2 linked regions of the Mariniflexile sp. TRM1-10 genome follow. The protein of the gene in region 1 interacts with the protein of each later gene in a pairwise test. Links are inferred from orthologs where the notes say so. Each region holds a gene or a part of one and is shown on either strand. Other genes may lie near its edges.

Region 1 (15,985 bases):
AGATTTGAAATTTCTTCAACAATTGATTGAGGTGCATTTTGTAAAATTGTTATTATATGGAAGTGCAAGCGAGTTCAGAGATTTACAAAATGACATTAAGATATCTATTGTACAATGTGAAATCCTACTCAAACAGACGCCGGTTATTACCAAACGCCTAACGCTTCTAATTGATGAACCTTACAAATACAATGCGTATATATTAAGGAATAATTATGAACTCTTTGAAGACGATTGCTCACATTATATAGAAACAGTAAAAATAATCAGGTTATTGGCTTTTTCCATGTTAAAAAACATTTTGGAAGAAGAAAAGCCACAGTATTTCTGGAAATTCAATTAATATGGAAAAATCAAATCATATCATTGACGAAATTACAAAACTGACAAATACCATAGAATTTGATTACCCAGAACTCTATGTTTTTTTGGAAGAACTTCCTGTTACCATTACCTCACCAAACCATCCACAAATTACAAATACCATTATGCAAGATTACCTTGACAGTCTAAAACAACTTGTTAAACATTATAGTAAGAACGTAAAAAAATAACTAAATGGCTTTCATTGATTATTATAAAATTTTAGGGTTACCAAAAACAGCTTCTGAACAAGATATTAAAAAGGCCTATCGCAAATTAGCACGCAAATATCATCCCGATTTAAACCCAAATGATAAAGAGGCCGAACGAAAATTTAAGGAAGTTAATGAAGCTAACGAGGTATTAAGTAATGCTGAAAATCGTAAAAAATATGACGATTACGGAGAACATTGGCAACATAGTGAAGCCTACGAACAAACAAGACAACGGCAGCAACGAGGCCCTCAGTATCAAACAAGAGGTGATTTTTCTGAAAGTGATTTTAGAGGCAGTGATTTTTCAGATTTTTTTGAGAGCATGTTTGGATCCCAAACAGGAAGTAGAGGGCAAGTTAAGTTTAAGGGACAGGATTTTAATGCAGAACTCCAACTCAATTTAAGAGATGTTTATACGTCACATAAGCGAACGTTAACCATTAACAACAAACACATCCGAATAACGATTCCAGCCGGAGTAGAAAATGGTCAGGTTATAAAAATAAAAGGACACGGTGGTCCAGGTGTCAATGGAGGCCCTAATGGGGATTTATATATTCAATTTACGATACACAACAACACGCCTTTTAAAAGAAATAATGATAACCTGTATATAACCATCGATTTAGATTTATATAAAGCCATTTTAGGGGGAGAAATCATGGTGAATACTTTTGATGGTAAAGCTAAGCTCAATATAAAACCAGAAACAAAAAACGGCACACAGGTAAAATTGACAGGTAAAGGATTTCCAAAATATAAAAAGGAAGGTCAATTTGGAGATTTATACATCACGTTCAATATCGTACTGCCAACAAACCTTACGGCTAAAGAAAAAGAATTATTTTATGAATTGGCTAAACTGAGATCATAATGGATACAAAGAATTTCATATCAATTAAACAAATTTGTGAGTGCTACAACGTACCTGAATCTTTTATCGATTCATTATATGACTATGAATTAATAGAGGTAGTAACCATAAAAGAAATACAACATATAAACACGGCACAAATCAACGTTATTGAAAAACTCATAACATTTCATTATGATTTGAATATCAACATAGAAGGCATTCATGCCATTTCAAATTTACTTAACACCATTGATAGTTTACAGAGTGAAATTAAAGAATTAAAAAATAAACTGAATTTTTATGAATCTCGCCTTATTTAATCTAAATAATTCCCCGAAGGCTCTGCCTCGGGGTATCCCATTTACCTCTCCTTTGGAGGCTACTGTGTACCCACATCTTTAGCCATCATCCAGCCTATAAATATTTGGTTAAATTTATCTAATCCATTTTTTAGAGTAATTGGTCCCGGTGGTCTTTGCGATTTATATCCTGACCACCCACCAACTCTTGCCACTATCCAAGTCGCCCATTTTAAACTGTTGGGTCGATATGGGTTTTTAAGCTTCTCTGTTTTTCCTTCATTTCGTATGTTCAGAAGTGTTAGGCATTCTATTTCATGTGTTGTAAAAGCCAATCCCGCATCTTCTTCTTCACTTGCACTATTGTAGGCCAAGAGCATTTGCATGACTCGCAAGACATTCTGTAGGAGTAATAAAGTTAATTTTCTTAATGCCCAACCTGTACCTAACTCGCTATTTTCTATCTGATACCCTTTGTTTTTTAACAGCCTAAATACCTGTTCTATAAACCACCTCATTTGATACCATTCTACTATCTGAACGGCTTCTTCAAAAGTTGTAACTTCATGAGTAGTCAATAATCGCCAACAAATACCGTCTTGTTTATTAGGCTCTCGGGCTTCAACAATCCATACTTTTACACTTTGTGGCCTGTCATCTTTTTTATTAGATGGTTTTTGTATTGATACTTCCGAATATTTAACCTCTAGAAGGGCTTCTCTTGGTTGCCTCTGTTTCCTTTTATCGCCTGATACTTGTATTTTGTAGCTACCACAAAGGGCTGCATTTTTTAGTATTCCATGTAATTTACTTCCTTCAGAAGTCTTTCGGTTGATTCTGTTACGTGCTAAGACATGTGTGCTTTGTTTTTTGGCATCCGTAAAAAGCTCGTATAAATCACTCTCTCGATCTCCAACAACTGTAATACTTGCAGCGTCTTGCAGGACTTTTGTGCTATCGTTACAACATTTTATCCATTTATAGGATTCTTTTTCTTCAACAGCTAATTTTCTATAACCTCTAATCTCTTTCGTGTCTTTATCTATTTCTCGGCTCCAAAGATTAATACTACTGTACCCAATAGCTTGATAAGCTTCGATGTCAACCACTAATCCTAAGTGAGCAAAAAAGCCAATGTCTGTATTATTTCCAACTAAACCGATTCCTGTTCCTGATTCTATTCTTCCACGATGACGCTGCAAGTTTATCTCTGTCGTGTCATTTAAAACCAAAACATTCTTGCCTTTGGATAATATTTCTGTCCTCTCACAACAAGCAGATATCAATTCTTGCTCGGTTACATTTTCATTGTTCAAAAAACGATAAGTTGCCTTTTGTGCGGCTTTATTTTTGCTGGCCTGCCTAATACTGCTGTCCTGACTCGAAAATAAACTTTTCATTATAATAGCCCCCTTTTTGCAAGCCTCTTATCCTGAAACTTGCCCGAGAAATCTAATTCCATTCCTTGATATAATAAAGCACCCATAGTCTTTTTTTCAAATTTAATCATTTTATACTTGTGGGTACACCGTAGCCTTTGGAGGAGAGGTCAGAACTGCCCGAAAAGGCAGTTCTGGGTGAGGTGAAATACAAAATTTCGGTTTTTGACCCTGAGGTCAAAATGAAACAGGCGAAATACCTCTATGGCTCTGCCTCGAGGATAGTCTGTTTCGAGAAATTTTTTATTGAAGTGGTTAAAACTTTTTCGATTGAAGTAGGACGGAGCGTGAAAAAATAACCCAGTGGGTTATTTTAGTGAACGAGCCAGCCAGCGCAATGGCAATTTTGTCCAATCGAAGCCTTTTTTGAGTTAGGGCCGAGCGTAAAGAAAAGGTTTAGTAAACCTTTTTAGAGAAGGAGCCAGCTTATCGCATTGGAAAAGCTACGGAAAGAAAAAAAGACATAGAGTGGGCAAAAAAAGGGCGATTTTTTAGCCATTTGAAAAAGTTTTAACCACTTCCATATCTTTAAATTTTCAATAATTATTTTTTAATATTATATTTATAATACCAACCTTATTGCAATACCCTTATTTCATTGAAAACATGCACAACGAAACAAGAATCTAACAATTAAATTTTCATTGATGTTCACATTCAAAAATTTTAATATTGCAGATTGGTTCTCCTTTTACAGGATAGTGGCAGTTCCCTTATTGATTTTATTGATCATACTGGATGAGCGTTTAATTTTTACATGCTTCCTTATGGTAAGTTACCTCACCGATGCCATTGATGGCTATTTAGCACGAAAACTTAAAATTACGAGCGCTAGAGGTTCCCAACTTGATTCTTTTGGAGACCAGTTGACTTTAGTTATGGGTTTAATTGGGCTTTTTTATTTTGAAGTGGAATTCATCAAATCAAATATCAGCATCATAATCATTGTCTTGTCACCATATATCGCACAAATGATACTTGCCTACTATAAATACGGAAAAGCCACAGCGTTCCATACCTATTTAGCAAAACTATCTGCTGTACTACAAGGTGTTTTTATTCTTTGGGCACTCTTTCTTGAGCCTAATTATGTACTATTCTATATGATGATTGTCTTTGGTCTATTAGAAACCATTGAAGAAATCATATTGATTTTTATGTATGATGAGTGGGTTTCAGATGTGAAAGGGCTTTATTGGGCTTCAAAAGATAAACGAAGACTTAATAAAAAGAAATCTAAATAATGTCAAGATGCGCAGCTATTCCCTATTTACAATTGTTTTATTATGCTTAGCTATTTTAGTAATTGACATATTAGCCTTTTATTGGCTTCAATCCATTACACGGTTACTCGAACCATCTCTAAAAACCATTATTCATGCTCTCTTTTGGATTTTTACCATAGGTCTTATCAGCGCTATTTTAATACTGAAAATTAAACTTGATGACATCGATCCAAGACGAAAACAAGTACTAATATCTTCCATGTATGGCCTTACCGTTTCTTCATTCATACCCAAAATAATATTTGTTATTATTATTTCCCTACTATTCTATTTAAATGTTGTTTTTTTAGAAAAAGAATCCCTTCTGGTCATTCCTCTTATAGGCCTTTTCTCTGGTTTTTTACCTTTTTTTGTCATTGTTTACGCCATATTTAAAGCCATCTACCGTTTTAAAATCTATCGGCATACGCTAGAATTCGAACACCTTCCTCCATCTTTTAACGAATTGAAAATTATACATATTTCCGATCTGCATTTAGGAAGCTTTAATTATCGTTTCAAAATTATGAACCGAGCCATAAATCTCATTAATAATACCAATCCAGACCTGATTTTTTTTACAGGTGATTTGGTGAACAATTTTGCATGGGAACTACGAGGGTGGCAACGGGTTTTTGTCAAACTAAAAGCCAATATGGGTAAATATGCTGTATTGGGCAATCATGACTATGGAGATTACAGCAAATGGAAAACTGAAAACGATAAAAAAGAAAACCACGAAGCTATTAAACAATTTTATAAAGACATCCATTTTAAACTACTTCTTAACGAATCGGATATCATTAGAAAAGACCATGGAGAAATTGCCATAGTTGGTGTTGAAAACTGGGGATATCCGCCATTTAAACAATATGGAGACTTACAAAAAGCATTAGAAAAGACTGCTTCTATGCCTTTTAAAATCTTACTGTCCCATGACCCAACGCTTTGGCATGAAGCGGTAATAAACAAAACCGACATACCCTTAACCCTTTCAGGTCACACACATGGCATGCAGGCCGCTATAAAAATTAAAGGATTACAATGGAGTCCCATTAAATATAAATACCAACATTGGGCTGGTCTTTATAAAGTTAATGACCAATACCTAAACGTGAATCGCGGTCTGGGATGGCTGGGGTTTCCTGGGCGCTTGGGTATGCGACCGGAAATTACTTTTCTAAAATTAATGAATCATAATCCGTTGGGGGAAAATTAAGAAAATTTAATTTATAACGAATTTTGATTATAATTTAGAGACTATTTAAATTTTGTTTTTGGAATGTTTTATAGGGTATTTTTTTGTCAGACAGGGCCGAGCGTATAAAAAAAGGTCTGGGAGATCTTTTTAGCGAAGGAGCCAGACTGCCGCGAGGGAGGGATTCATAGCCATAGCTATGGACTGAGAAATAGCTGATGTATGGCGGAAAAAGGCACATAAAAGAGCCAATGGATAAAACTTAAATAGTCTCTTAAAGTCAATTTAGTACTCAAGTGTCAGTCTGAGCCTGTCGAAGACACTAGAAGATATATTTCGACAAGCTCAATGTGACAATTTATATAAAAATTAGTATTGATAAAACAGTTACAGCCAACGGGTTAAGTCATAATAAAAAACACTGATATTTATCATTGCCTTCTTAAATATGACTTTGTACTTTTATGCACATAGAATATGGGCATCACTCTAATTTTTGGACTTGCCCCCTATTGTTCACCCCCCCAAAGAGCTAGAATATTATAATACTGGTTATATCTGGAAAAACTGAAACCCTCAATTACGATAGAAAACACCTATAAATCGTAACATCATGTTTATAAATTTAGAAGAAAAGGAGATCAAGTTCATTTTAGAAAACAATTACATTGGGTATTTAGGTTATATCTATAAAAACAGACCTTATATTGTACCCACCACTTATTATTTTAACAAAGAAAATAACACCATTACTTGTTATTCAGGTGAAGGGCATAAAATAAATGCCATGCGTAAAAATAATGCTGTCTCATTACAAGTTGCATCCATTAATTCTATTACTAGCTGGAAATCTGTGTTAGTACACGGAACTTTTGAACAGCTTTTTGGGAGCAACGCTAAAGCTTATCTCCATAAATTTTCATTAGGAGTAAAAGAAGTTATCATGAAGCAAGAACATAGAACTGTTAATTTCATAAGTGAGTTTTCCAGTAAAATCTATAATGATGACATCCCTACTGTATTCATCATAAAAATTGAAGAATTCACCGGAAAAAAAAGACATACCATCCATGCTTAATCTATTAAATTTTAATGATTTACATTATTTATAAAAATACTCTTTATAGTTGGTATATCTTTTTAAGAGCCAGAGCAACCTTCTTAATTTATGATATCAAGCGTTTGATATTTGCGTTATTAATTATGTTCCACGGTCTCATACACCTTATGGGTTTTATAAAAGCTTTTGGATTTGCAAATATCAATCAATTAGAACAAAACATTTCTAAAACAATGGGGTTGCTTTGGCTTTTTACAGCAATTCTATTATTCTTTATATTCTTTACCTTCATTTTATACCTAAAAAAAGACCAGTGGTTTTTTATTGCTATTCTGGCAATTGTTCTTTCACAAATTCTAATTATCATGTCTTGGAAGGATGCCAAATTTGGTACAGTTGTCAATATTATTATTCTTTTGGTAAGCATTTCTGCTTATGGCAAATATGAATTTAACAAAAAAGTTTATAATGAAACCAAATCACTATTAAAGGGTGTTACAATTGAAAACGATTCTATTATCACAAAGGAAGATGTAAAGTACTTACCTGAAATAGTTCAAAAATGGGTAAAAAATTCAGGTGCTATTGGTAAATATAAAACTGTTTCCGTACAGTTGAAGCAAAAAGGAGAAATGAAAACCAAGCCTAGCGGTAAATGGATGTCTTTTGAAGCCGAACAGCATATAAACGTAATCAATCCCGGTTTTGTTTGGTCAACAGAGGTTCATGTTATGCCAATGATCCAAATGATTGGTAGGGATAAATTCGCAAATGGCGAAGCCGAGATACTAATCAAACTTGCGTCCTTAATTCCAGCTGTGAACGTAGGTAAAAATGAAAAAATAAACCAAGCAGCCATGTTAAGATATATGGCAGAGATCATCTGGTTTCCATCAGCCGCTTTAAACCCGTATATATCATGGGAATCCATTGATAGTACCTCTGTTAAAGCAACCTTTACAATAAATAACAAAAGTGTTGTTGGGCTTTTTAAATTTTCTTCTATAGGTGATTTTATGTTTTTTAAAGCCAAACGCTATTATGAAGCAGGAGATGATGCGACTTTAGAAACATGGTATGTGGAATCAAAATCTTTCAAGGAATTTAATGGTGTAAGGATACCAAATAAATACCAAGTCATTTGGAAACTAAAAGAAGGGGATTTCAATTGGTTGAAATTTGAAATTACAGATTTAAAATACAATGAGGGCTGATTAAAAAAGACATGAAATATCCATGGGATTTACATACACACGAAGATGATTAATATTGGGTGGTCCATCTGACCAAATTATAACAATGAAGTGGTTTAACCTTTTTCGATTGAAGCGAAAATCAGTTATTTTTTGTCAAATCGAAGCCTTTTTCGAGTTGCATAGCATCGCTACGGAAAGAAAAAAAGACGTAGAGTGGGCGAAAAAGGACGATTTTTTAGCCAATTAGAAAAAGTTTAAACCACTTCAATAAATATAAACAGATGAAAACTAATAAAGAATGGCATCTCACACATAAAATGCCCAAAAACCCAACAATTGAGCAACGCACCCATTGGCATTTAGAACACTTAAAAAATTGCCAGTGCAGAACTGATATTCCTGAAAAGTTAAAAACTGAAATTAAGAAAAGAGAAGTTAAGACATAATGAAGTCCAATAGATTACTGATTTACCGGTTGATAAACAGATGATTTAATTGTCTTTTTCCCTCCTTTTTTGTCTCTCTAATTTTCTAAAATATCTTCTAGTCAAAAAATTATGCTTCATGGCTTCCATATTCTGGTTAAACTTGTGTGTGCCCTCATCCACGTTCTTTAAAATAGATTCTAAACTATTGACCAAAGATGTATCTTTCATGATATAATTGAAAGCCCCATCACTGGTGTTGATATTTTCAATAATGGTATTTACTTGTCCCACCGCATCTTCCATTTTAACACTTGATGTTTTGAGGTTGCTCAATGTCATCTTTAACTGGTTTCCTGAAATGGTGTCATTTAGCAATAATCCCAAAACAGAATCATCATCCGTTTTGATTGATTTAACAAGGTCATTTAATTCATCTAATACATTTGAAGCATCATAACTTACTATTTTGATATTTCTAACAGCTTGTTTTAAATCAGAAGACATGATGGTATCATTGAGAACTGTAGCCAATGTACCTTGACCATTTTTGATGGCATTGGTTATTTTCAACAAATCTTCTGTCAAGACTTCCGTGTTTTTGATACTCACGCTCAAATTACTCAACAAATCATCGGGACCTACTTTACTGAATGATTTTATCATATCACCATTTTCAATGGTTTCTGCGGTACCATCTCTGGGTAAAATATTAACAATCATATTGCCAACCAACCCATCAGAACCAATAGTGGCCACCGCATTTTTTCTAATATGTTTTACGATGTTTTCCTCAATGCTCATATCAACTCTTACAATGGAATCGTTTACCATCTCAATGGCTTTTACGATTCCTATATTAATTCCGGAATAACGTACATTATTACCTTTTTGCAAGCCATTCACGTTTTGGAATTCCGCACTGATGGTAAACGTTTTTTTAAATATATTCTGTTGTTGACCTATTAAATAAATGCCCAAAACAAACAACAGTGTGCCAATGATTACAAATAGACCTAATCGTATTCTTTGTGAGTTTGTGTTTTTCATCTGCTTATATTTATTGTTATAATTTGGTCAGATGATATCGCTTATCATCATCGGTACTTTTTTTTACAATAAACCTGTTGTTAATTGAATTTCATAACATCGGATTTAATGTTTAAAAAATGCTTTTATTTTTGGATCTGTTGAAACAGATAAGTCGTCAAACGTCCCTTCAGCGTAATTGGTGCCATCAATCAATAAGACCATGCGATCGGAAATAGCTCTTGCACAATCCACATCATGTGTTATAATAAGTGAGGATGTGTTGTATTTCTTTTGAATATCCTGCATCAGAATAATGATTTCTTTGGCTGTTATAGGATCTAGCCCACTTGTTGGTTCGTCATATAAAATAATTTTTGGCTGTAAAATCAAGGTTCTTGCCAATGCAACCCTACGTTGCATGCCTCCAGATAGTTCTGCTGGCATTAAATCTACGGCATGTGCCAATCCCACATTTTCCAATGCTTCCATAACCAAAGTATTTGTGTCCATATTCTTTTCAAATTTGCCGGAATGCCTACGCAAAGGAAATTCCAAATTTTCACGAACCGTCATGGAATCGTACAGAGCACTGCCTTGAAATAAAAAGCCTATGTCCGATCGCAATACATCTAAGGCTGCTTGATCTAATGTTGTAATGTCTTTGTGCATTACCGAAATAATGCCACTATCCGCTTCCATTAATCCCACAAGGCATTTAATCATCACCGATTTTCCAGAGCCCGATTTTCCCATGATAACCAGATTTTCGCCCTTGTAAAGTTTCATATTGAAATTTTTGAGAACGTGATTGTCATCAAAACTTTTGTTCAGGTTTTTGATGTCAAGGACAATCTCTCGTGTTTTTGTCATGTCCTCTTGTGGTGATATGGTTTTGCTTTCATTCATAAATCATAAAAAATATCAGCTGCAAATACAGCTATAAAGTCAATAATAAATAAGAGCAAAGACGTAAACACGACTGCCGAATTTGCTGCTCTCCCTACTCCTGCCGTGCCTTTGTCGCAATAATACCCTTTAAAACAACCTACAAGACCTATCGCCAGCCCAAAGAAAAACGACTTGATGGTTGCAGGAATGATATCTCCAAATTCCAACGACTCAAATACTTGATTAAAAAATAATCGAAAAGACACATCGCCTTTAAGGTTTTCAACCAAATAGGAACCATACAATCCAATAGCATCTCCAATAATTACTAAGAGTGGAATCATAAAAGTTGTTGCCATAACTCGTGTAACTACCAAATATTTAAAAGGGTTTGTACCAGACACTTCCATGGCATCAATTTGCTCAGTTACTCGCATCGAACCCAGTTCCGCACCGATCCCGGAGCCTATTCTACCAGCACATACCAACGCCGTAATCATGGGTCCAATTTCTCTAATAATGGAAATACCTACCATCGATGGCATCCAAGAAACCGCTCCAAACTCCATAAGCGTAGGTCTGGTCTGTAAAGTTAAAACCGAACCGATGATAAAACCCGTAATGGCGACCAATATTAATGAACGGTTTCCCATATTATAACATTGTTGCAAAAACTCTTTAAACTCAAACGGTTTCTTAAAGGATTCTTTAAAAAAACGTGCCGTGAAATAAGAGAGCTCTCCTATTTCTTTCAAAAATGTTTGTATATGGGATTGTATATTGCTTATGTCCAGCATGCTCTTTTGTAATATTATTCAAATATAAAAGAATGGAATTGGGTATAAAATGATATAAATCATTTACGTATCCTGATGAATATCATATAATTAATCAACTTTGAACACTAATTTTAAATATTCACATAGCATTTTGATTGGTCATGAAAATTGGTTTGGTACTTTCTGGAGGAGGCATGAGAGGTATGGCCCATATAGGTGCTATCCACGCATTGGAAGAACACGGCATTATACCTACCCATATAGCAGGCTCTAGTGTAGGTGCTGTTGTTGGTGCTTTATATGCTTATGGATATGATTGGAAAGAAATGCTGAGTTTTTTTAGAACCATACAGATTTTTGAACTAAAACGGTATGCAGTGAATAAACCAGGAATTATGGACGCTGAAAAATTCTATAGTGTTTTTAAGCTATACCTCAAAGAAGATAACTTTTCGGTTCTAAAAAAGCAATTGTTTGTTACAGCTACCAATGTGCTAAATGGGAAACTAGCCATTTTTAACACTGGTGAATTAATAAAACCCATATTGGCATCGGCAGCTTTTCCAGGAATATTTGCTCCTGTTAATATTAATGGATCGTACTATGTGGATGGTGGTGTTTTAAACAATTTTCCCGTAGACCTATTAAAGAATACCTGTGATGTTATTATTGGTGTATATGTCAATGGTTTTGATACAGTAGTAATAAGTGATTTAAAACATTCCCATAATGTTGTTGAAAGGGTTTTTAAATTAAAAACCGTTAGAGAAGACATTAAAAAATTCAAGAAATGTGATTTAATCATATATCCTAAACAATTAAGCAAGTATGGCACTTTTGATAAGAAGTATCTCGATGCTATTTATAAAATTGGTTATGATGCTGCCAATAAAGAACTCGTCAATCAACAATTATTGAATAAGATCTTCCCTTTAAAAGCGGTTAAAAGTGATAATCATCATTCTAAAATAGCACTACGGAAACGACCTTTATTAAAAACACCAATACACACACAACGTATGGAATGTGATGAATGTAAAGCTAACAGGACTCCATAAATTTTCGAAAGTTAAGAACATTAATACAATACAAGAATCATGAAAATACCTTTAAAATTAAAGCAAACTCTGTTGATTCTTACTCTCATTATATTGTCACTAAACTTATGCTGTCCAAAGGATACTGACTTCCTTATATTGGAAAAAAATCTTGTTTCGAACTTTACTTTTCAACAAAATTTAAAAACCAGGCCTATTTTGGTTGAAAAAGACATTACCGTTAGCAACTATTTTAAATATATAGATTCCCTTGTTATTAAATACGATTCGATTACCCCTTATAAATTAACCGAACATCTCTTGGTAAGATCAAATCCTTGGATTATTGATACCCTGCAAAATACGGACTACTATCGAATGATAGCCCGGGATTCTTTTATCTATGACCAAAAAAAAATGATCGTACTTCCCAAAGGTGCTAGGATTGTAATACCCGATTCCATACATGCTGAAAAACTCCTTAAATCATTTAACCATACCTTGATTGACATTAACATACCAGAGTTTAAGCTTCGTATTTATGAAGATTCAAAACAACTGTATGAATTTCCAGTAAGAGTTGGGAGAAATGAAAAGAAGTACCTGGCAATGGCCGGAAGAATCATAGACTTAAAAACAAAAACGGGAAAAGGATTCATTGTTTCCCATGTAAGGAATCCTGATTATTATAACCCTGTAGATGGGCGGCGCTATTATACAACGAAACGCGATGATCAAAAAATTACCAAGTTGCCTCAGATTCCGTTTTTGGAAACCGAAATTAATGGGATTAGAAATGGACAATTAATACATCCAACTACCAATCCTATAACGCTTGGAAAAGCGTATTCCAACGGATGCATTGGCACTAAAGAAGCCGATGCATGGGTTATCTATTATTATGCTCCTATGGATACAAAAGTTAACATACATTATGATTTGGAAGTCATAGATTCAACTGGGGAAACCGTCATTTTAAAAGACATTTATAGTTATAACAAGAAATTAAGGTAAATAAAAAAATTGAATCAGACTATCCTCGAGGAGAGCCATAGAGGCATACTTCGACTAGGCTCAGTACAGGTTTCGCCTGTTTCATTTTGACCTCAGGGTCAAAAATGCAAATTTGTATTTTGCCTCACCCTGGACTGCCTTTTAGGGCAGTTCTACCTCTCCAAAGGAGAGGTGAATTGGATACCCGAGGCAGAGCCTTCAGAGAATATTTAGATTAAAAATTAATTATTTTTCTATCACCCAATTGCAATAAAAATAGTAAAAATGATAACCCTTTTATACTAAATCATTCGTATTCTCTTTTCCACTTTCCCAACAATTAAGATTATAGATGGTTATTTCGGTAATTTTAGCAAGTGCCTCTTCTGTTAAAAAAGCATGGTGACCAGTAATGAGCACGTTTGGCATAATATTGAGTTTTATGATATTTATATCTTCAAATGGTATGGCTTGGGACATATCCTTGAAAAAAAGTTTTTTTTCATGTTCATAAACATCCAGCCCTAAAGCACCAATCACCCCACTTTCCAATCCTACCAATACACTTTTCGTATCAAGAATTGCGCCTCTTGCAGTGTTTATAATCACAATACCTGGTTTCATTATATCTACAATATTTTTATTGATTAAATAATGTGTCTCGGAGTTTAGTGGTAAATGGATGGAAATAATATCTGCCTGTCGGCAAATATCTTCAAGAGACGTATAAGCCATTCCATATTTCTCCTTAAGTGTTTTATTTTGTACGAGATCGTATCCAAATAATTTACACCCAAAGCCATACATGATTTTTGCCATAACCGAACCTATCTTTCCAGTTCCCAAAATCCCAACCGTTTTGTTATTAAGGTCAAAACCTATTAGTCCATTAATATCAAAATTAAAAGAACGGACACGTTTATTGGACTCTATTAATCTTCTGTTAAGTCCTAACAATAAGGACACAGCATGTTCTGCAATGGCATACGGTGAATAGTCTGGCACGTTTGCAACTTTAATACCTAATCTAGCAGCCACTTTAAGGTTTACATTATCATGGCCCGTACATCTTAAAGCAAGATACTTAACACCAAATTCTTTTAGTTTTTCCAATATAATTGCACTGCCATCATCTGCTGAAAAAATAGAGACAGCATCATAACCTACACTATTCATTACGGTTTCGGACGATAAAGATTCACTCAAAAATGTGAGCTTATGCCTTTTTGAATTGGCTTCTTCCAAATAAGGGATTTCAAAATCTTTAGCACTATAGACAAGTACTTCCATGACTAGTTATTTTCTTTAGAAATAAGGGATTCTTTTTTCAATGACTTAACAATGGCTTTTACATAATCGTTAACAGTAGAATTGATATCAATTGGATCTACAACATTATAGGAAGCAACCCATATAAGGGATTTACCATTGTTTGTTTTAATATTATATAATGAAGCTTCTATATGATAAACTTTATAATTATTGTAATAACCAGGTTCAAAATACACATTTTGATATAAATAATAATAACGTCCAAAATGGTGCCAGTAATAACCTGTTAAGAATTTGTTTCCCGAATAAGATATTTCATTGTCTATACCTTTTACTGCAGATACCAATATGGAATCATATCCATCGTTCACAAGTCGCTCTACTTCTAGGTCTATTTGTTCTTCGGTTTGCTTTGAGTCTATAAAGCCTTCTTCAAAAACAACGGAACTCTCAACTGCATCAATGCCTTCATTGAAGAGTTTGTCTTTGAGCCTTTGCTCAAAAATTTTTCGAGCTGTTAAATGGCCTGTAATACCCACAATCAACACTTTCTTGGGCTGGTAGTTAGCATATTCCCTATTCTTCCAACTATCTATCATTCTTGTGGAAGAGCAGCTAGCAAAAAGACATAGGGCTACTATACTATAAAACAATTTCATGATTTCTATATTTTTAATAAAAATATTTTTAGAAATTGGTTATTTCAATGATATATATCAGTTGGGTATTCAATTAGCCTTTAAATATGGTTTTCATGTGCAAAAGCAATGAGTGCTTTTACAGATGGTAATTGTAGTTTTTTTAGAATGTTTTTACGATGTGTATCCACCGTAAACTGACTGATAAACAGTTGTTCTGCTATTTCTTTAGACGTATGTCCTTGTTTGATATACGTGATTATATCGAGTTCGCGTTTGCTCAAAAGGCTTATGTACTGTGGTTGATTTGTTGTTGGTGCTTTAAAAGAAGATTTTGATAAAAATACATTGTTACCTTTTATAATATCATACAAAGTAGTTTTAAACAATTGGGCGTCTGTTGTTTTAGGAATATATCCATTAGCATGGGATGCTTTTGCATCGGAAATAATGGAAGTTGATTCAAACATTGAAATCATGACCACTTTCATTTCTGGGTAGCGTTCTTTCATCTGTCTGCAAAATTCCAATCCACCCATACCGGGCAATTGAATATCCAACAACACCAATTCGGGAGGTGAATTATTGAATGCGTGTAAAGCATCTTCGGCTATATTATATATTGCTGTCAGCCTAAAATTTAGGTCGTCTTCTAAAATCCGTTTAAGTCCTTCAGCAAACAGTGAATGATCATCGACAATGACGGTATTGCATGGCTTTGTCATGGTGTGTTTTGGATTTTTAATGGAATGATTACAATGACCGTTGTTCCTGTTTGACTACTTGAAAAGTGGACTTGGCCTCCCCAACGCTCCGTGCGTGAATAGATATTGGCAATGCCCATACCCTTTTGAGGTTTTTGAAGGTCAAAGCCTTTCCCATTATCTTCAACAATGAGTTGTACTTGTTCTGTATCAGTAATGAGTTGTATGGTTGCTTCTGTTGCATGGGAATGCTTCATGGTGTTCAAAAGCAACTCAACAGCAATTCTGGAAAGCGGTTTTATCAAATAGTCAGGGATGAGCGCTTC
Region 2 (15,830 bases), 1.3 Mb from region 1 along the record:
TTTTGAAAGCACTTTTAGTAAAATATAAGTTGGTTATAAAGTTTATACTTGCGTTTTTATTGACGTATATTATTCTGTCAATACTCTATAAGTTTTATTTGCAGTTTTCTGACGGGGCTAAATTTTACCCAGATTACATGACGCACTTAGTGGCTAAACAAAGTGAATCGTTATTAAATACTTTTGGATATCATGCACAAGTGTTGCCACATCCAAATGAACCATCAGTGAAGCTAATTGTTAACAACCAATATTTAGCACGTGTTGTTGAAGGCTGTAATTCTATTAGTGTTATTATATTATTTGTGTCATTTATCGTGGCTTTTGCTTCTAAGTTTAAAACAACATTTTTCTACATCCTTTCGGGAAGTGTTTTGATTTATACAGTTAATTTATTGCGCATTGTTCTGTTAACTATAGGTTTGTATCATTATCCATATCAAAAAGATATTTTTCATAAGGTTGTTTTTCCTGCTATTATTTATGGGATGGTATTTTTATTGTGGGTTTTTTGGGTGAATCGTTTTTCAAAATTGAAGAGAGGCAATGAATAATCCAACAAAATACATCTTATTAATTGTGTTATTCGGATTGTTGATTTTAGTTCGAGTTTTTGAAGACGACTTGTTTTACGATCCTTATTTAACATTTTTTCAAAACGATTACTTGTATATTGATAGTCCCAGACGCGAAATTTTTAAAGTCGCCATGTTTACTACATTTCGATATATTTTAAATACAGTCATTTCATTAGGCATACTCTATGTGGTTTTTAAAAACAAAAGCATTATAAAGTTCTCAGTGTTTATATACACGTTGGCTTTTGTAACTTTAATGGCCATTTATTTGTATTTTGTTATTAACCCAAGACAAGAAGACTACTATTTATTTTTTAATGTACGCAGGTTTATCATTCAACCCATCATTTTAATGCTGTTGCTTCCTGCATTTTATTACAATAAACTTAAAACTTAAACAGTCTCTAAGTGTTAATCATTTAATAAACGCATCACAAGAAGCTGTTAAACTAAGAGTCTGAATATTGGCAGTTTCAAATTAAATATTAACTTCGGAAATTTATTATTCATTTAAAGCACAACTTTTATGCACATTTTTAAATTGGTTTTTAATTTCAAAAGCAAACTTAAAGTATCCTTAGTTTTTTTATTTATTAGTTTGTTGTCAATCCAAGGGTTTTCGCAAGACTCAGGATTAAAATGGTCTAACGATGGTAAATCGTATTATACAATTCAAAGCGAGGGCATTGTTCAGCATACCTTACCTTCTAATGATGCTAAAGTATTAATATCAAAAGAGCAATTAATACCTAGCGGTAGTAACACACCTTTGACAGTAAGTTATTTTACGTTTTCAAAAGATGAGCAAAAAGTGTTGCTGTTTACTAATACCAAACGTGTATGGCGATTAAATACCAAAGGGGATTATTGGGTTTTAGATATGGTAACAGGCGCTTTACAACAACTAGGTAAAACTTTGCCGGAAGCATCGCTTATGTTTGCTAAAATATCTCCCGATGGTAAATTGGCTGCCTATGTAAGTGACAATAATATATATGTTGAAGACTTAAGCAACTCAAAAATAAAAGCACTAACGACCGATGGGACTGCAACATTAATCAACGGAACGTTTGATTGGGTTTATGAAGAAGAATTTGCCTGTCGCGATGGTTTTCGTTGGAGTTTAGATAGTAAATCGATAGCCTATTGGCAAATTGATGCGAGCGATACCAAGACGTTTTATATGATTAATAACACCGACTCTATTTATTCGCAAATAGTGCCTTTGGAATACCCCAAAGTTGGCGAAACACCGTCGTCTTGTAAAGTCGGTGTTGTAACTATTGATGATGTAAAAACCACATGGATGGATATTCCAGGAAATCCACGTCAAAATTATTTGGTGCGTATGGAGTTTATACCAGCAACCGAAAACTTATTAATTCAGCAATTAAACAGAAAACAAAACCAAAGCAAACTTTTTATTGCTGAACCAAGAACGGGTATTTCTAAAGTTATACAAGAAGAAACCGATGCAGCTTGGGTAGATATCTATCAAGCAGGAAACCACTATAGCATCGATTTTACCAACAATTTTATTTGGTACAACAACGGAAAAAATATTTTATGGACTTCAGAAAAAGATGGTTGGAGGCATTTATATAACGTGTCTTTAGAAGGAAAGAAAGAGCAATTAATAACCAAAGGCGCCTACGATTTTATAGACCTGTCATACATTGATACCAAAAATGGCTATGTGTATTTTATGGCATCGCCCAACAATGCCACACAAAGCTATCTTTACAAAACGAAGCTAAATGGTAAAGGAACTTTAGAGTTGGTAAGCCCAAAAGCATTAGAAGGCACACATAGTTATAACGTATCGCCAACAGGTGCTTTTGCCGTGCATTCGTTTTCAAACCATTTTACAAAACCAGCTTCTGAGCTTATTTCGTTTGAAAACCATAAACCAATTAGTACGGAAGCCAGTATAGAAGCCAATCTGTCTAGATTGCAAGAGACGTCTAAAGTTGAATTTTTTAAAGTGACTACTGCCGAAGGCGTTGAAATGGATGGATGGATGGTAAAACCAACCAATTTTGATGCTTCAAAAAAATACCCCGTAGTGTTTTATGTGTATTCTGAACCTGCATCTACAACGGTAAACGATTCTTATGGCGCAGGTAGAAACTGGAATTATAATGGTAGTATGGCAGATGATGGCTATATTTACATATCATTGGATAACCGAGGGACACCAGCACCAAAAGGGCGCGCATGGCGTAAAAGTATTTATAGAAACATAGGAAGAATTAATATTAAAGACCAAGCCATGGCAGCCGAAGAAATACTAAAGTGGCATTTTGTAGATCCAGAACGTATTGCAGTTTGGGGGCATAGTGGAGGCGGTTCAGCAACTTTAAATTTGTTGTTTCAATATCCTGAAATTTATAAAACGGGCATTTCATTAGCGGCTATTTCAAACCAGTTAACTTACGATAACATCTATCAAGAACGTTATATGGGCTTGCCACAAGAAAATATGGAAGATTTTGTAAAGGGGTCGCCTGTAACGTATGCTGAAAATTTACAAGGCAACTTATTGTATATTCATGGTACCGGCGATGATAATGTACATTACCAAAATGCCGAAATTTTAGTAAACGAATTGGTAAAACACAACAAACAGTTTCAGTTTATGCCGTATCCAAACCGTACACATGGTATTCGGGAAGGCGAAGGCACGACAGCGCATTTAAAAACATTGTTCACTAATTATTTAAAAACGTATTGCCCACCGGGAGGCAGGTAAATGATTTTTTTAAACCACTTATATAAAAAACTCCAAGGTTATGGCTTTGGAGTTTTTTATGCTTTTATGAATTGATTTTGTGAGAAAATTTATTAAATTCGTTTAGCGTTAAATACTAGAACGATTTTGCATAATTATAGTTGCAGGTAATTAAAGCTAATCTTTACGAATGAATGACAAATTAATAATTCTACTGGTTTCACTGCTTTACTTTTCACCAGCAATTTATCAATTGTTTTTGTTATTAAAAGAACGTAAAGATGAAAATAGGGAGTTGCTAAAAAAGTTATTGCAATTCTCAAAATACAGTTTTTTAATTCTAATTTTTACTTCAATTGTTTTTGGGATTTTGAGTCATACAAATTTTTTGAATTACGAAAAACCTCTAACTTTTGATAAGTACGACCAAATCACATTTCAGAATTTTCGAGGTCTAGAATTTTTCAAAAAGTCACTTTATGGTAATGAAAGATTTGCATATGTTGTAACCTCAATAGATAGTGATATTGATGATAATTCCGTTACCGTCCAATCATTATTTCATCCATCGCGCTCTTTCGTTTATAAAAAAAACACAAATAGCAAAGAACTTTTAAATCACGAGAAATATCACATCAAAATTACAGAATTGTTTGCTAGAAAAGCAAAGGAAAAGATATCTGATTTAAATACTTTTGATAAAGACAAAATCGAGGAAATAATAAGAGAAGTGAAAACAAAGGAAAGGACTTTTCAAAAAGAATATGACTACAATACTTTTCACAGCTATGTTTTAAGTGAACAAAAAAGATACGAGAAAGAAGTAGACAGTTTATTAACTTTGTTAAACAAATATAAAAAACCAAAAATAACAATTAATGATAAAAATTAAATACTTTCTTTTAACGTTTGCTTTCTTAACATTAACCAATTGTAACAAAACAGAAGAGCACGAATTCCCTTTAGACAAAAGGTATTGGGATATTAACGATTATGACAAAGCGATTCTTGAATTAAGATTTGGTTACATGGATGATGAAAAAAAACCAACTTTTGATAATCCTGAGCAAAGAATAATTGTTCAAAAATTAACAGATGAACAAAATTTCAAAATAGTACTAAAAGACAAAGAATTGGGCTTAAAACATCGGAATGATGTTGCTACGGAATTCTTTGACCATTGGAAAGATATGAGTCAAATTTATCAAGCAACTGACCGTAAAGATAAATATATTTATGATATAGAAATGTTGGCTGTTTGGCATTATGGTTTGAGTTTACAACTTGACTATTTTAAGTTAGGAAATGACCAAATAAAAGAAAGTGCAGATGACCCGAACTCTTCAAGAGTTAAAAATAATATTAATTCAAATATTGAAACTCTTATAAGTAATTATACTATTTATTTGGATAAGATTAATGACGAGGACGCATTTACGGAACAAGGGAAAATCAAACTTGCAGAAGGGATTGATAAGTACTTTGCTCAACTGATTGAACTTTATCCCGAGGCAAATTATAGCGGAATGAAAAAGAAAGCTGAATTGATGCTTAAAAAGAGTGAGTCTGATAAAATCAAATCATCTCTTGTGAAATTAATTGAGTTAATCGATTCGAATAAAAAAGTTGAATAACCATCTTAGTTCTTAATCTGTGTAACTTTTATACATCGAACATTAAACCCACAAAAAAACGCCTCAAAATGGAGGCGTTCTTTAATATCTGTGTGTCGAGGCTCTCGATTTACATCATTCCTGGCATACCGCCACCCATACCGCCTGGCATAGCTGGAGCATCTTCTTTGATGTCAATTAAAGCGCACTCGGTAGTTAAAATCATTCCAGCAACCGATGCCGCATTTTCTAAGGCAATACGTGTTACTTTTTTAGGATCGATAATACCTGCTTTTAGCATATCTACATAAGTTTCAGACTTTGCATCGTAACCAAACGATCCTTTGCCTTCCATAACTTTAGAAACTACGACACTACCTTCGCCACCTGCATTTTCAACAATGGTGCGTAAAGGTGCTTCAATAGCACGTGCTACAATTTGAATGCCTGTTGTTTCATCAAGGTTTTCCGTTGTAATTTTTTCTAAAACCGATTTTGCTCTTACTAAGGCAACACCGCCACCGGCAACAATACCTTCTTCAACAGCAGCTCTTGTAGCGTGTAATGCGTCATCAACACGGTCTTTTTTCTCTTTCATTTCTACTTCAGAAGCAGCACCAACATAAAGCACTGCAACACCACCAGCTAATTTAGCTAAACGCTCTTGTAATTTTTCTTTATCGTAATCGCTTGTAGTGATTTCAATTTGTGCTTTTATTTGGTTTACACGTCCTTTAATAGCATCGGCATCACCAGAACCATTTACAATAGTCGTGTTATCTTTATCAATAGTAACAGTTTCAGCGGTACCTAGCATGCTTAAATCGGCATTCTCTAAAGTGAAACCGCGTTCCTCAGAAATAACAGTACCACCCGTTAAGATCGCGATGTCTTCTAACATGGCTTTACGTCTGTCTCCGAATCCTGGTGCTTTTACAGCTGCAATTTTTAATCCGCCACGTAATTTGTTAACCACCAAAGTAGCCAATGCTTGACCATCAACATCTTCGGCAACAATTAATAACGGACGACCAGATTGTGCTACTGGTTCTAGTATGGGAAGGATTTCCTGTAAGTTAGAAATCTTTTTGTCGAATAATAAGATATAAGGATTGTCTAAATCTACAATCATTTTGTCGGTATCTGTTACGAAGTAAGGCGATAGATAACCTCTGTCAAACTGCATACCTTCAACAACGTCAACATACGTTTCCATTCCTTTAGCTTCTTCAACAGTAATAACACCTTCTTTACCAACTTTGTCAAATGCTTTAGCAATTAAATCGCCAATAGTATCGTCGTTATTAGCAGAAATAGAAGCCACTTGTTTAATCATTTCAGAAGAGTTACCTACTTTCTTTGATTGTTTTTCTAAATCCTTAACAATAGCTTCAACAGCTTTGTCTATCCCACGTTTTAAATCCATTGGGTTAGCACCAGCAGCCACATTTTTTAAGCCTTCTTTTACGATAGCTTGTGCTAAAACGGTCGCAGTCGTAGTACCATCGCCGGCTAAATCGTTGGTTTTAGAAGCAACTTCTTTTACCATTTGTGCGCCCATGTTTTCAAGAGCGTCTTTTAATTCAATTTCTTTAGCTACAGTCACACCATCTTTAGTTACCTGAGGTGCTCCGAATGATTTGCTAATAATAACGTTACGACCTTTAGGGCCTAAAGTTACTTTTACTGCATTTGCTAATGCATCAACACCACGTTTTAAACCGTCGCGTGCTTCAATATCAAATTTTATATCTTTTGCCATAATGAAAAGTTTTATTTTTCATTCCCTCGAAGGAGGGAATCTATTTTTAATTTTAGTTGAAATTTTAATTTTTTTTTCGTCATTGCGAGGGTTTTTAACCCGAGGAAACCTTTAAACTAGAAGCCCTATTCAAAAGGTTACTTCGTGCAAACTCCTCGTCCTTGTGATGACGTGTTGAAACTTGCTTTTAGATGATCGCAAGAATGTCGCTTTCACGCATTATTAAATAATCTTTACCTTCTAATTTAAGTTCGGTGCCAGCATATTTACCATATAAAACAGTATCGCCAATTTTAACGGTAATAGGCTCATCTTTGGTGCCTTTTCCAGCAGCAATAACGGTTCCTTTTTGTGGTTTTTCTTTAGCGTTATCTGGAATAATGATTCCCGATGCTGTTTTAGTTTCAGCGGGTGCAGGTTCAATAAGAACGCGGTCTGCTAATGGTTTAATGTTTAATGCCATTTGTGATATATTTTTAAGTTTAAAAATTAATGTTAACGGGTATGTACTATTCTAAAAGTGTGCCAATGGTTGCGAACTGACAAACTTACAGCAACAAAAAATGCCAACTTGTTTAAAGTTGGCATTTTTTGTTTTATAGTAGTGCAAATTATTCTACCGGAGCAGTGTTGTTTGCAGGTTTTGCTGGCGTTGGTAAAGGTTGTGATGTTGTAGCATCTGGATCCAAAGCTTTGGAATCTGCGCTTTCACCACCTCTGTTAATAGCAACGTTAGATAATAAAATTAATATCAATAATAAAGTTGCTAATGTCCAGGTACTTTTATCTAAAAAGTCGGTTGTCTTTTTTACTCCACCTAATTGTTGTGTGCCACCACCGCCAAAAGATGATGATAACCCACCGCCTTTAGGGTTTTGAACCATGATTACTACGATTAGTAAAAATGCTACCACAACTATTAATGCTAAAAATATTGTAAACGTACTCATTATTTCTTGTTATTTTGTTCTTGTAATTGTTCTACTGCCTTAATTTGGTTTGCAAAGAAACTACTTTTTTCTGGATATTTCAAACTTAAAATTTTATAAGATTGAATTGCCTTTTGATAGTTTTTTTGTTCAACATAAATTCGTGCCAAAGTCTCGGTCATTAAGGCTTCGGGTTGTATCATTTGTGCTTCGGCAAGATTTACTTTTGAAGGCGAAAAAGTGGTATGGTTTATTTTTGGGTTTTTGCTGATAAACTCTTCAATAAGCTTAAACTTTTTAAGTTTATCTATCTTAGAAGGGGTTTCAGGTTCTTTCGGTTCTTCTTTAATAACATCTTCATGTCTTTCAATAGGCTTCAGGCGTGTTAAATTTAACCATTCATTAAAAGAATGAGTTTCTCTTTTATCAAATTCAAGAGGTTTGCCTAGTTTTAATATATTACTGGCAGCAGTTTCTGGCGTTACTGTTTCTTTGGCAGCAATTTCAATACTTTCAGATTCATCTAAGGTAAAAGCAGTTGGTTTTTGTATTTGGTCCTTTTTAGGTTTAAATAGGGTAGGGTCTAAAACGCCAATAGTTGCTGTTATTTGTTGCTTTAGGGCATCGTCAATTTTTATACTTTTTTTTACTGAAATGTCTTCAATGTCAATGTCAATATCTTTTAAATGTGCTGTGTTTTGCTGGATGAATTCTGAAATTTCATTTTGAACGAATACATCAGACGTTATAAAATCGAATAAAATACTGCGATCTGCCGTATAAGCAGCCGTGGTTTTAAGTTCTTGATTGTATTTAAAACTGCTTTCGTTTTTTAAACCTTTAAGGTACAGAGCACGTGCCGATTGAAAATAAGGAAATTCATTAATAATGGATTTTACAGCTTCGGTTTGCGGATGCGTGATGCTTTGCGGATGCTGAAGTATGTATGTAAAATCGGTGTTGTTCATTTTTTTAAAGAAAGTTTCAAAGCTTCAGAGTTTCAAAGTTTCAGAGTTTCAGAGTTTCAAAGCTTCTAAGTTACAAAGTTACAAAGTTGCAGAGATTCAAAGATTCAAAGATTCAAAGATTCAAAGTTGCTGATTTATAAATATTTAAAGTCACTAAGTTTTGTGTTTTCATTTGTTTAGCATCAAAGCTAACGTAAAAAAAATAATTTTGCCATCAACCATCAACCATCAACCATCAACCATCAACCAACTACCATTTAGCTAATGTAGCATTAAAAATATCTTGAGTAAGACGTTCAAAAATTTCTTCGTGTGCTGTTGTTTTTGTGGCTCCAATTAGTTGGGAGCTTCCGGCATAATCGTAAAAGAATGAAAAGGTTTGTTCCAAATCGTCATCTTCCTTTTTTCTGTTAAAAAATCTTACTTTAACGCTTATTGTTAATCTGTTTTGGGCTGCTGTATTTTGAGATGTTGCTGTGGTTGGTGAAATGCGGTAATCGGTTATTTCACCTTCGTAAACCAAATCACCATTTGATTGCACAAGTGTTAAATTGGTTTGGTTTTGAATTAAATCTTCTAAAGCAATTTTAAAATCGCGTTCTAAACCCGGTTCTACTAAAAGCGCATTGTTTTCAAAACGATTTACTTGATAGGTTTTTACATTTGCTGGAACCGATGCGCCTGTGAATGAATAAAAACCACAGCCAAAAAGTGATAAACTAAAAGTTGTAATTAAGAAGTAAAAAAAATAGTTTTTCATAAATATCTAAAAACACTTCGACTGCGCTCAGTGTAACACATTTAGTTAATAATTGTAAAACGATTTGTAGTTAGCATTGTTGTATTTTTAACTGTTTACTGGAATTGAATATTGCTAACTATTTACAAATCGTATTGTTTAATTTTCCTGTACAAAGTACGCTCGCTAATGCCTAATTCGGCTGCTGCTAATTTACGCTTTCCGCTGTGACGTTCAAGCGATTTCTTTATTAATTCCAATTCTTTATCTTGTAATGATAAAGTTTCTTCTTCTTCAATTTCTTCAGCAAAATGGTATTTGTCTAAAGTTTCAGGTGATGTAGGGTTTACGCTGTGTTCTGGTATTGAAAGCACTTTGCTGTCATCTACAGGGTCTTCTTCATATTCGGCATCATCTTCATCATCACCATAAATTTTTTGAATTAAGCTTTCGTTATTTTTTTCAACATCTTTAGTGTTACCGTGTTTCATGAGTTCTAAGGTAAGCTTCTTTAAATCGTTTAAGTCGCTTTTCATGTCGAACAATACTTTGTATAGAATTTCGCGTTCGCTACTAAAATCGCTTTCGGCTTTGGATGTTTTTATTACGGCAGGTAAATTGCTGCCCGCTGTTGGTAAATAACTTTTTAGGATTTCTGCAGAGATGGTTCTATTTTGCTCTAAAACAGATAGTTGCTCTGCAATGTTTCGTAACTGACGAATATTGCCGGCCCAACGGTGTTTTAAAAGGGTTTGTATGGCAGCATCGGTTAATTTGATGGTTGGCATTTTGTATTTTAATGCAAAATCGCTGGCGAACTTTCTAAACAACAAATGAATGTCTTCTTGCCTGTCTCGTAACGGAGGTAAATGGATATCTACCGTGCTTAAACGATAATATAAATCTTCGCGAAACTTTTCTTTTTCAATGGCTTCAAACATGTTTACGTTTGTCGCCGCTACAATACGTACATTGGTTTTTTGCACTTTACTGGAGCCTACTTTTAAAAACTCGCCATTTTCTAAAACTCGCAATAAACGGACTTGAGTAGTTAATGGCAATTCACCTACTTCGTCTAAAAAAATAGTACCACCATCGGCGACTTCAAAATAACCCTCACGAGTTTGGGAAGCGCCTGTAAACGAGCCTTTTTCATGTCCGAAAAGTTCACTGTCAATAGTTCCTTCGGGAATGGCACCACAGTTTACGGCAATGTATTTGTTATGCTTTCTATGAGATAATTGATGTATTATTTTTGGAATACTTTCTTTACCTACACCACTTTCGCCAGTAACCAACACCGAAATATCGGTTGGAGCTACTTGAATTGCTTTTTCTATGGCACGATTTAGTGCAGGCGAATTGCCAATAATACCAAAACGTTGTTTTATAGCTTGAATTGATTCCATTCGTTAAGTTAAAAGTTGAAAAGTAAAAGGTTGAAAGTATTACTCATACTATTATTAATCATTAATTACTCATTACTCATTATTAATTGTTAATTGAATACCCAATAGCTTCCCCAATTAAGGTAGCACTGGTACAATCGTTAACTTTTACGTTTACAAAATCACCAATTTTATAGTCGCCTTTAGGGAAAACAGTAACCAAACTTTGTGGGGTTCTACCAGACCAATGTGCGTCCGATTTTTTAGATTCTTTTTCAATAAGAACTTCAACAACTGTGTTTAGATTTTGTCTGGTTCTATAGCCACTATGTTCTTGCTGAAGTTCTACCATTTCGGAAAGTCTTCGTTTTTTGGTTTCTTCAGGAACGTCGTCTTCCATCTTACGCTCAGCTAAAGTTCCTGGGCGCTCTGAATAAGTGAACATATAACCAAAATCATACTTCACATAGTTCATTAATGATAGGGTATCTTGAAAATCGGCTTCAGTTTCGGTTGGGAAACCAACAATCATATCTTGACTGATGGCACAATCGGGAATAACACGTTTAATATTATCTATTAATTCCATGTATTCTTCGCGGGTATGCAAACGGTTCATTTCTTTTAAAATACGGTTGCTGCCACTTTGTACTGGCAAATGGATGTGATTACAAATATTACGGTATTTCGCCATGGTTTCAACCACATCCATAGTTAAATCTTGTGGATTGGAAGTTGAAAAACGAATCCGCATTTTAGGTTGCGCATTGGCACACAACTCTAATAAATTAGAAAAATTAACCGCAGTAGCTCTTTGTAAATCGGAAGCTTTGTCAAAATCTTTTTTCAGGCCGCCACCATACCAAAGGTAACTATCTACATTCTGACCCAAAAGTGTTATTTCTTTAAAGCCTTTGCTCGATAAATCGTTAATTTCTTCGATAATACTTTGTGGGTCTCTACTACGCTCGCGCCCACGTGTAAAAGGCACCACGCAAAAGGTGCACATGTTGTCGCAACCACGCGTTATAGACACAAAAGCGGTAACACCATTGCTATTTAAGCGCACGGGAGAAATATCGCCATAGGTTTCTTCTTTTGAAAGAATAACGTTAATGGCATCGTGACCTTCATCAACTTCAGCTAATAGGTTTGGTAAATCTTTGTAAGCATCAGGGCCAACAACTAAATCAACAATTTTTTCTTCTTCAAGAAATTTAGTTTTTAGGCGTTCGGCCATACAACCTAAAACACCCACTTTCATTTTTGGGTTGTGCGAACGTTTTACCGCGTTGTATTTTTCTAAGCGTTTACGTACGGTTTGTTCAGCTTTATCGCGTATAGAACACGTGTTTACCAGAACCAAATCGGCATCTTCTAAATTTTGGGTGGTATTAAATCCTTGATTGGCTAAAATTGAAGCTACAATTTCGCTGTCGCTAAAATTCATGGCACATCCGTAACTTTCAATAAAAAGTTTGCGTTTGTTGCCTTCCTTTTGTTCAAGAACTAGAGATTCCCCTTGTTTGTTTTCGTCTATTGTCTTTTCCATAGGTTGTTGAAACACGTATTTTCAATAAGCATGCAAAGATACAATTTATTTATGTTTTGTGACAAAGTGTCAGATTTAAAAATTTATTAAATTTTGAAAATATGCAGGAAAGTGTTTACTTTGGTTCGAACTAACCAATATTTGATACACATGAACACAATTAATAGTTTATTAGATAAAATTGAAAAAGCAAAAGCTTTAGATTTTGGAACCATTTTTAACCAATCCATCGAATTATTTAAAAAAGTGTGGGTGCAAGGTCTTGTTATGCTCTTATTAACCATGCTTTTAATGGTGCCTTTTTACTTGATTATGTATTTACCAATGCTTGGAATGGGGTTAATTGACCCACAATCATTCCAAAACATGGAAAATATGCAGGATTTTACACCATTATTAATGGTTCCAATTTTCATATTTGCATTGTTGTTTTCATTTTTTGCCATGGTTATTAGTTTTGGTATGAAAGCCTCTTTTTATAGAATATGTAAGTTGAAGGATTTAGAAGAAATGGGAGCAGATGATTATTTCTACTATTTAAAGAAACCGTATTTAGGTAAAGTTATTAAGTTGTCTCTAGTTACTTTTGGTATTGTCTTATTAGCATTTGCTTTATGTGTTTTACCAATTTTTTATGTGTTAGTTCCCGTTACTTTAATAAATGTCGTATTTGCTTTTAATCCTGAATTATCAACTTCCGAAGTTATAAAAGCTGGATTTAAGTTAGGTAATAAAAAATGGCTAATAACTTTTGGATTATTATTTGTTGCTTGGTTATTGTCTACTGTAATAGGTTTTTTAATGTGCTGTATAGGAATATATATAACTAAGTCATTTATTAATTTACCAGTTTACTTTATCTATAAAGAATCTGTAGGCTTTGATAAAAAAGAAGACAACCAAGGTTATGGAATGTCTTACGAATAAATGATGAATTTCTTTAAAAAGCCTGTTTTTTGACTGCGAAAAACAGGCTTTTTTATTTAAACAGAAAACAGATAATCCCTAAAATTAGGCAGATAAACTTTTTTTCATATACATTTGTAGCTACAAAAAAATCAAGTATGGCGAAGAATTTAGTAATTGTGGAGTCACCTGCAAAGGCAAAAACTATCGAAAAATTTTTAGGAAAAGATTTTAAGGTAGAGTCCAGTTTTGGGCATATAGCCGATTTGCCTTCCAAAGAGTTGGGGGTTGATGTTGAAGGTGATTTTAAACCAAAATATGAAGTTTCGAAAGATAAAAAAGAGATAGTAAAAAAATTGAAAGATCTAGCTAAAAATGCCGATATGGTTTGGTTAGCAAGTGATGAGGATCGAGAAGGAGAGGCTATTGCATGGCATTTGGCAGAGACTTTAAAGTTGGATAAAAGCAAAACAAAACGTATTGTTTTTCATGAAATTACTAAATCGGCGATACAAAAAGCTATTGAAAACCCAAGAGGGATAGATTACGATTTGGTTGATGCGCAACAAGCACGTCGTGTATTGGATAGAATTGTAGGGTATGAGTTGTCTCCCGTTCTTTGGCGTAAAGTTAAGGGTGGTTTATCGGCGGGTCGTGTGCAATCTGTTTCTGTGCGATTGATTGTAGAGCGTGAACGCGATATTCAAAACTTTACTGCGGAAGCATCCTATAGGATTGATGCCGAATTTTCTAATGAAGAAGGACAAACATTTAAAGCGAAATTGCCTAAAACCTTTTCAACGAAGGAAGAGGCACAGAAATTTTTAGAAAAAAATGCAACGGCTACATTTAAAGTTTCAGATTTAGAGAAAAAGCCCGCTAAAAAATCGCCGGCAGCACCGTTTACGACATCAACTTTACAACAAGAAGCATCACGTAAACTTTATTTTTCGGTAAGTAAAACCATGACAATGGCACAACGCCTATATGAAGCGGGTTTAATTACTTATATGAGAACGGATAGTGTGAATCTATCTGACGAAGCACGTAATGGTGCAAAAGCAGAAATAGAAAGTGCCTTCGGATCAAAGTACAGTAAGTCAAGGAATTATAAAGGAAAATCGAAAGGAGCCCAAGAAGCGCATGAGGCGATACGTCCTACCGATTTCGCAATTCATTCGGTTGATATTGATAGAGACCAAGCACGTTTGTATGATTTAATTTGGAAACGTGCCATAGCATCGCAGATGAGTGAAGCAGAGTTGGAGCGTACCAATGTTAAAATTGCAGCATCCACGCATAGCGAACATTTTACTGCAAATGGAGAGGTTATTACTTTTGACGGTTTCTTAAAGGTTTATTTGGAAAGCACCGATGATGAAGATGTTGAGCAAGAAGGCATGCTTCCTGCAATGAAAACCAATGAAGCACTAATCAATAATTATATTACAGCAACCGAGCGTTATACGCGCCCACCATATAGATATACAGAGGCATCCTTGGTTAAACAATTGGAAGAATTGGGTATTGGTCGTCCGTCTACTTATGCACCAACAATTTCTACCATTCAAAATAGAAATTATGTTGAAAAAGGTACGGTTGAAGGTGTAGAACGTAGTTATACCCAACTCACATTAAAGAAAGGTACTGTAAAAGATAAAGTATTAACTGAAAAAGTAGGTTCGGATAAAGGAAAATTGGTTCCAACAGATATTGGAATGATTGTAACCGACTTTTTAGTGAATCATTTTGAACATATTTTAGATTACAATTTTACGGCAAAAGTTGAAGAGGATTTTGATAACATTGCCGAAGGAAAGGAAAATTGGACTAAAATGATGAAAACGTTTTATCAAGACTTTCATCCACAAGTAGAAAATGTTCAGGAAAACGCCGATAGGGAATCTGGTGAACGTGTTTTAGGAACCGATCCAAAAACAGGTAAACAAGTAAGTGTGCGTTTAGGTAAATTTGGACCTATGGTGCAAATTGGAACTCCTGATGATGAGGAAAAACCACAATTCGCAAGTTTAAGTCCAGATCAGCAATTAAACACCATTACCTACGAAGAGGCGATGGACTTGTTTCAGTTGCCTAAAAATCTTGGTACTTATAAAGGGGAGGAAGTTGAGGTTAATAACGGGCGTTTCGGACCTTATGTTAAGTTTGGTGATGCTTTTGTTTCTTTACCTAAAGGCGTTGATGCTTTAAGTGTTGAGTTGGAAGACGCTATTGCTTTAATTAAAGAAAAGCAAGCAGCAGATGCACCCATCTACATGTATAAAAAGTTACCTGTACAAAAAGGGAAAGGACGTTTTGGACCCTTTATTAAATGGAACAATATGTTCATCAACGTGAGTAGCAAGTACGATTGGGATAATTTATCGGACAATGATATTGTTGAGCTTATTGAAACTAAAATTCAAAAAGACATAGATAAAGTTATCCATAATTGGGAAGATGAAGGCATTCGCGTTGAAAAAGCCCGTTGGGGAAGGCATAATGTGCTAAAAGGAAAAATAAAAGTGGAGTTAGATAAATCTGTTGATGTATCAAAAATGACTTTAGAAGAAGCCAAAGCTTTAATAGAAGCTAAAGCACCTAAGAAAAAGGCGGTTAAGAAAAAAACTGCTACAAAGAAAAAGTAATTGAACGATAACTTTA

The links.
Region 2: the proteins of CJ739_RS15735 (region 1) and groL interact in binary tests that used the Escherichia coli proteins (3 or more experiments, as listed by UniProt). The link is inferred for Mariniflexile sp. TRM1-10 from one-to-one orthologs.

Annotation. Positions count from the first base shown.
Region 1 is NZ_CP022985.1:3,796,629-3,812,613, reverse strand. Bases 8,364-11,350 are described here. They hold CJ739_RS15735 (ABC transporter ATP-binding protein), read right to left. Parts: upstream 10,255-11,350; coding sequence 9,472-10,254; downstream 8,364-9,471. Other genes in these bases: CJ739_RS15725 (patatin-like phospholipase family protein), read left to right, coding at 11,177-11,350; CJ739_RS15730 (MlaE family ABC transporter permease), read right to left, coding at 10,251-11,033; CJ739_RS15740 (MlaD family protein), read right to left, coding at 8,383-9,366. Outside these bases: CJ739_RS15790 (hypothetical protein), read left to right, coding at 1-343; CJ739_RS15785 (hypothetical protein), read left to right, coding at 345-554; CJ739_RS15780 (DnaJ C-terminal domain-containing protein), read left to right, coding at 559-1,452; CJ739_RS15775 (chaperone modulator CbpM), read left to right, coding at 1,452-1,754; CJ739_RS15770 (IS4 family transposase), read right to left, coding at 1,814-3,133; CJ739_RS15760 (CDP-alcohol phosphatidyltransferase family protein), read left to right, coding at 3,820-4,416; CJ739_RS15755 (metallophosphoesterase), read left to right, coding at 4,424-5,656; CJ739_RS15750 (pyridoxamine 5'-phosphate oxidase family protein), read left to right, coding at 6,249-6,713; CJ739_RS15745 (DUF6920 family protein), read left to right, coding at 6,728-7,909; CJ739_RS20400 (hypothetical protein), read left to right, coding at 8,173-8,337; more of CJ739_RS15725, read left to right, coding at 11,351-12,073; CJ739_RS15720 (L,D-transpeptidase), read left to right, coding at 12,272-13,066; CJ739_RS15715 (2-hydroxyacid dehydrogenase), read right to left, coding at 13,343-14,335; CJ739_RS15710 (hypothetical protein), read right to left, coding at 14,338-14,976; CJ739_RS15705 (response regulator), read right to left, coding at 15,057-15,680; CJ739_RS15700 (sensor histidine kinase), read right to left, coding at 15,677-15,985. UniProt on the Escherichia coli protein: Part of the ABC transporter complex MlaFEDB, which is involved in a phospholipid transport pathway that maintains lipid asymmetry in the outer membrane by retrograde trafficking of phospholipids from the outer membrane to the inner membrane.
Region 2 is NZ_CP022985.1:2,536,779-2,552,608, forward strand. The notes cover bases 4,369-7,200. They hold groL (chaperonin GroEL), read right to left. Parts: upstream 6,685-7,200; coding sequence 5,053-6,684; downstream 4,369-5,052. Other genes in these bases: CJ739_RS10805 (hypothetical protein), read left to right, coding at 4,369-4,943; CJ739_RS10815 (co-chaperone GroES), read right to left, coding at 6,872-7,147. In the rest of the region: exosortase family protein XrtF, read left to right, coding at 3-554; CJ739_RS10790 (exosortase F system-associated membrane protein), read left to right, coding at 547-975; CJ739_RS10795 (S9 family peptidase), read left to right, coding at 1,105-3,330; CJ739_RS10800 (hypothetical protein), read left to right, coding at 3,500-4,201; more of CJ739_RS10805, read left to right, coding at 4,188-4,368; preprotein translocase subunit SecG, read right to left, coding at 7,296-7,634; CJ739_RS10825 (DUF8458 domain-containing protein), read right to left, coding at 7,634-8,581; CJ739_RS10830 (LptE family protein), read right to left, coding at 8,832-9,341; CJ739_RS10835 (sigma-54 interaction domain-containing protein), read right to left, coding at 9,464-10,729; tRNA (N6-isopentenyl adenosine(37)-C2)-methylthiotransferase MiaB, read right to left, coding at 10,812-12,260; CJ739_RS10845 (hypothetical protein), read left to right, coding at 12,411-13,187; topA (type I DNA topoisomerase), read left to right, coding at 13,325-15,814.